One region of the Pectobacterium colocasium genome, then DNA from elsewhere that is predicted to be linked to it. Evidence: riboswitches for the same ligand, from Rfam matches in the RefSeq annotation. Region 1 holds a riboswitch; the other holds the start of a gene.
What was found. Region 1 has a riboswitch for thiamine pyrophosphate ahead of thiM (hydroxyethylthiazole kinase). Riboswitches for the same ligand answer to the same signal wherever they lie in the genome.
Positions count from the first base shown of each region.

Region 2: another riboswitch for thiamine pyrophosphate. It lies ahead of thiC (phosphomethylpyrimidine synthase ThiC); the one in region 1 lies ahead of thiM (hydroxyethylthiazole kinase).

Region 1 is NZ_CP084032.1:3,451,647-3,454,764, reverse strand. It holds gene ahr (NADPH-dependent aldehyde reductase Ahr) at 1-921, opposite strand, end outside; TPP riboswitch at 1,083-1,179, shown strand; gene thiM (hydroxyethylthiazole kinase) at 1,216-2,010, shown strand; gene thiD (bifunctional hydroxymethylpyrimidine kinase/phosphomethylpyrimidine kinase) at 2,007-2,810, shown strand; gene psiE (phosphate-starvation-inducible protein PsiE) at 2,963-3,118, shown strand, end outside.
Region 2 is NZ_CP084032.1:244,615-247,732, reverse strand. It holds gene nudC (NAD(+) diphosphatase) at 125-907, opposite strand; gene rsd (sigma D regulator) at 1,016-1,477, shown strand; TPP riboswitch at 1,600-1,770, shown strand; gene thiC (phosphomethylpyrimidine synthase ThiC) at 1,884-3,118, shown strand, end outside.

The DNA.
Region 1 (3,118 bases):
CGGCTTCACGTTGGCACGCGCGGCGAGCTTCATCAGAGAACGCAGTTCATGCGGTGAGCCGGTAGAAGAGCCGGAAACGCTGCGGTCACCTGCGATGAGCGTAAAGGCCGGCACGCTAAATGGCTTCATCACCGCGCCGACGGTATGGAATTTCCCGTTATAGGCGAGTGCGTTGAAGTAGGGTTGCCATTCCAGATCGACGCTCACGGTGTTGATGATGAGATCGAACTGACCCGCTAATGCCGTCAGCGCTTGAGGATCGCGGCTGTTGACGACCTTATCGGCACCCATCGCCAGCACTTCCTGCTCTTTGGCTGGGTTTGAGCTGAACGCCGTGACTTCACAACCCATTGCGTGCAGGAGCTTAATCGCGATATGCCCCAGACCGCCGATGCCGATCACGCCGACGCGGCTGGTTGCGGTGACATGGTGCATTAACAGCGGTTTGAAAACGGTGATGCCGCCGCACAGCAACGGGCCTGCAGATTCGATATCGATGGAATCAGGAAGCGGGATAGCCCACTGCCAGTTCGCACGGATCTTATTGGCAAAACCGCCTTTATTCAGGATGGTCGGCACGCTGCCTTGCTGGCAGTTGGTTTGGCTGCCGCTGATACAGGCATCGCAGTGCCCACAGCTACGTGCCGTCCAGCCAATACCGACGCGCTGACCAACCTTTAATCCTTTGTTCTTCGCCGCGTTGCCCAGGGCGTGCACACGGCCAATTACTTCATGCCCGGCAACCAGCGGATAGCTCGATATGCCCCATTCGTTATCGATCATCGAGAGATCGGAATGGCACACGCCGCAGTAATCCACCACAACTTCTACGTCTTCCGCCTGTAGTTCACCCGCATCAAACTCATACAACTCCAGCGCTGCGCCTGCTTCCGGTGCGGCATAACTCTTTATCATCGTCATCACAATCTCCTCAGTATGGGTTTGATTAACCAGTCTAAAGGGTTATGGCGTTTTTCTCTATGTCACAACGTGCCTGTGGTTTTTCATTGGGTGTCGGGTGGGCAAGAGAAGCGGGGGAGCGCTTGCTTTACGTTACCCACTTACTTATGCTGCAAAGCGTAGTACATGACTCGGGGTGCCCTTCTTTGTGAAGGCTGAGAAATACCCGTACCACCTGATCTGGATAATGCCAGCGTAGGGAAGTCACGGTATGCCCACCGGTTGCCGCCTTCTTCCACGCCGGTTGGGAGACCTATGAACACGCGACCCACCGACCTTTCTGCCGCTCAGGCAGCAACCTCACTCACCCAATTCCGTTCTGCCTCGCCGCTGGTGCACTGCCTGACCAACGACGTGGTGCAATCTTTTACCGCTAATGTGCTGCTGGCGCTGAATGCGTCGCCGGCAATGGTGGTCGATCCTGAAGAAGCTGCGCAGTTCAGCGCGGTGGCCGATGCGCTGCTGATTAATGTCGGGACGCTGGAGCGCTCGCGCGCCGAGGCGATGCGAGCGGCGGTAAACCGCGCGCATCAGGCGGGGACGCCGTGGGTGCTCGATCCGGTTGCCGTAGGCGGGTTGACCTTTCGGCGTGAATTCTGTCGGGAATTGCTGGCGTGGAAGCCCGCGGCGATTCGCGGCAATGCGTCTGAAATCATGGCGCTGGCGGGCTTAGCCGCACAGGGGCGGGGTGTGGATAGCACCGATGACTCGCTGGCAGCGCTTCCTGCTGCACGCGAACTGGCGCGGCAAGTGGGGACGATCGTCGCGGTGACCGGCGTGGTGGATTATGTCACGGACGGCGTACGTGATATCGCGGTGACTGGTGGCGATAGCATGATGACGCGCGTGGTTGGTGCGGGCTGTGCGCTGTCGGCAGTCGTCGCGGGTTTCTGTGCTCTGGAGGGGGAACGCTTATCCCACGTAGCGGCGGCGTGCTATGTCATGGCTTTCGCGGGGCAGCAGGCGGCTTCGGTGTCTCAAGGTACAGGCAGTTTTATCCCCAACTTTCTCGACAGGCTCTATACCCTGCGCGCGGAGGATCTGGCATGAAACGTATCAATGCGTTGACGATTGCAGGCACCGATCCGAGCGGCGGGGCGGGTATTCAGGCGGATCTAAAAGCTTTTTCCGCGCTGGGGGCTTATGGGACGTCAGTCATTACCGCGCTGGTGGCGCAAAATACGCGCGGCGTGCAGTCCGTCTACCGAATTGAGCCGGATTTTGTCGCGGCGCAGTTGGATTCCGTGCTGAGCGATGTACGCATCGACAGCGCCAAGATTGGGATGCTGGCGCAGACCGATATTGTTGACGCGGTTGCCGAGCGCCTGCGTCACTACGCGGTGCCTTTTGTGGTGCTGGACACCGTGATGCTGGCGAAAAGTGGCGATCCGCTACTCGCACCCGAGGCGGTGGAATCGATCCGCCGTGAACTGCTGCCGCTGGTGTCCCTGATTACGCCCAACTTGCCCGAGGCTGCGGCGCTGCTGAATACGTCACCGGCCACCAACGAACGGGAAATGCGTGAGCAGGGGGAGGCGCTGCTGGCAATGGGCTGTCAGGCGGTGCTGATGAAAGGCGGTCACTTGAGTGAAGCGGAAAGCCCGGACTGGCTGTTCAGCCGACAGGCCGAACCGCAGCGCTTTAGTTCCCCGCGAGTGAATACCCGTCATACGCATGGCACCGGCTGCACGCTGTCTGCCGCACTGGCCGCGTTGCGACCGCGCCACGATAGCTGGAGCGAAACGGTCTACGCCGCGAAGGATTATTTGCAGCAGGCATTACAACAGGCCGACACGCTGGAGGTCGGGCACGGCATCGGCCCCGTTCACCATTTCCATCGCTGGTGGTAAAACCATAAGTAAATTGACTTGTACTTTGCGTGACATCTTTGCCAGTAATTTCAAACTAAATTAAGCGTATTTTGGCGTGACAGTGTGGGGGCATCCGGTTACTTTGCTGTGAAATCTTGGCGTTAATGTGAAACAGGGTGTGGGGATAACATATGGCAGGTTCTGCTCGCAGTGCGATGGCTGCCAAAGCGCTTCAGACGATACTCAATATCGGCCTGCTGGTGCTGGCGACTATTCTGGTGATTTTTTTAGTCAAAGAAACGTTTCATCTGGCGAAGGTGCTGCTGATCTCCAATGAGAAAGATTCC
Region 2 (3,118 bases), 1.7 Mb from region 1:
CGGTTCGACACCGGATAGATGTGATGAAACGGATGCGTTATAAAACGAACGCTTTATAAAACGAATACGCTATGACGCGAGTACGTTGTGTACATGAGTCATTCATGGCGCAAATAGTACCACGTCAGCCTTCGTTCTCGTGATAAGCGCGACACAACACCACCGTATCCTCGATAAGTCGACGCGCCACGGTGCCCGGCGGGGGCAGTTGCGGGAGTTGGTCATAGCGGAACCAGCCCGCGTCACGCAGCTCTTTTGGGTCGTGCTTAATGTCTCCACCCGCATAATCGGCCATAAACGCCATCATCAGAGAATGAGGGAATGGCCAAGGCTGCGAACTCACGTAACGCAGGTTTTTTATCTGAATTTGGCTCTCTTCCATTACCTCACGCACGACCGTCTGTTCCAGCGTTTCGCCGACTTCTACAAACCCAGCCAGCACGGTGTACATGTTTCCGCGATGTCGATTGTGCTGCGCCAGCAGAATCTCATCACCACGGCGAATCGCGACGATGATGCAAGGCGCGATCTGCGGATAATAACGTTCTTTGCAGTGGTGACATAAGCACGCCAGCTCCGTTTTGCTCCGCACCATTTCATGGCCGCAGTAACCACAAAAACGATGGGAACGATAAAACTCAGCCAACTGTACGCCTCGCCCCGCGAGCTGGAATAACCCCACGTCCTGATCGAGCAGTTGGCGAACCGAGGCCATATCGGTATCACGGCCCTGACACACCAGCCAGACAGGCTGTTCTTGCCATTCGCCGATTTGGCGAGCCGTTTTCCCCTGCAGAGACCACTTCGTCGCCGTTCCACACGGTAATTCTCCCTGGGGCAGCCAGATTTGTACCGCATCGCTAACCACCCACCAGCCGGTCTCATCACCTTTTAGCGTCTGTTCCATATCTTTTTATTGCTCCACTGCCACTTCACTGGCATTTTACATTCAGAGTGATTACATAAGTTTTATAACTGGGATTTCAGTTATTTCTTACCGTTCACGGAGTCAACAATGCTAAACCAGCTACAAAGTCTGACTGAATACGTTGGTGGCAATAATGCGTTAATCGACCAATGGCTACAAGCGCGTAAGCAGCTTCTGGTGGCTTACTATCATCTGGTTGGCATCAAGCCGAACAAGGATGCGCTTTCTCTTCTGGATGAAGAAGCATTGGATCATTTTTGCCAGAATCTGGTGGACTATCTTTCTACCGGTCACTTTCACTTATACGAAAAGATGCTGCACGAAGCAGCGACACACAGCGAACAACTATTAGCCCTTTCTACCCAGCTCGACCTCGCCCTGCAAAACAACACGCAGCAAATCATGACGTTTTACGATAACCATCTGGCGACGGCTATCGACCATGATAACTGCCTCGAATTTCAGCAGGCACTCTCCAGCGTCGGTGAAGCTCTGGAGGAGCGTTTTACGTTAGAAGACAACATGATCCGTCTGGTTTACGACAACTAGCGGTCATTTGACGTTATTTAAGAACATCGCCACACGCTGTACAGGCAAAACCGTCACGCTTTGACATCCGCGTTTTGCCGTCATACAGTGTAGGGGTTTTATTGGCCCGTTTAAGAAACGGGCATATCTTGTCGGAGTGCCTAGCGTGCTCGTGTTTTGTTTTACGAAAGCAATCGTTTTACGAAAGCAATCGTTTTACGAAATCTATGAGCGCACAGGCTGAGACCGTTAATTCGGGATCCGCGGAACCTGATCGGGTTAATACCTGCGAAGGGAACAAGAGTAATGCACCTCATTGAGCCCAAGGCTGCGTATTCCTACATACCTGCTCTGATGCCCAATATCATTATTACTCCCTCCGGCTCCAGACAAGCAATCTTCCCTTTACGTCTTACAGGAACTTGCTATGTCTACAGAACCCTTGTCTATAAACACAGTGCCGTCAAAATCGGGTCGCCGCGAGCAGCGTGCCGCCGCCCAGCAGTTTATTGAAACCTTACAGGGAACGGCCTTTCCCAATTCCAAACGCATTTATCTTACGGGCTCGCGCGACGACATCGCCGTACCGATGCGGGAAATTCAGCTCAGCCCGACGCTACTCGGCGGCAGCAAAGACAATCCTCAATACGAACCCAATGAACCGATCCCGGTTTACGATACGTCAGGGCCTTATGGCGACCCCGCCGCCCAACCCGATGTCCGCGTTGGGTTAGCGAAGCTGCGCGCCAGCTGGATTGCCGAACGTCACGACACCGAAGCGCTATCCGGCGTCAGTTCCGATTTCACCCAGCAGCGTCTGGCAGATGCAGGACTGGATCATCTGCGCTTCGAACACTTGCCACGGCCGCTACGTGCCAAAGCAGGCAAACGCGTCACCCAACTCCACTATGCGCGACAGGGAATCATTACCCCGGAAATGGAATTTATCGCTATTCGCGAAAATATGGGACGCGAGCGTATTCGTACCGACGTGCTGCGCCAGCAGCATCCGGGACAAAGTTTTGGCGCCCTACTGCCGGAAAACATCACACCGGAATTTGTCCGTCAGGAAGTGGCCGCCGGTCGCGCCATCATCCCTTCCAACATCAACCACCCAGAATCAGAGCCGATGATTATCGGACGCAATTTTCTGGTGAAGGTTAACGCCAATATTGGTAACTCCGCTGTGACGTCCTCCATCGAAGAAGAGGTGGAAAAGCTGGTCTGGTCTACCCGCTGGGGCGCGGATACGGTGATGGATCTCTCAACCGGCCGTTATATTCATGAAACCCGCGAGTGGATTCTGCGTAACAGCCCCGTCCCCATCGGTACCGTGCCAATCTATCAGGCGCTGGAAAAAGTGAACGGCGTGGCGGAAAACCTGAACTGGGAAATGTTCCGCGATACGCTGCTGGAGCAGGCGGAACAAGGCGTGGACTATTTCACTATCCACGCCGGCGTGCTGCTGCGCTACGTGCCAATGACCGCTAAACGCCTGACCGGCATCGTTTCACGCGGGGGTTCCATCATGGCGAAGTGGTGCCTGTCGCATCACAAAGAGAGCTTCCTGTACGAGCACTTCCGTGAAATCTGTGAAATCTGTGCCGCTTACGATGTCGCGCTGTCGCTGGGTGACGGCTTACGCCCCGGTTCCATTCAGGA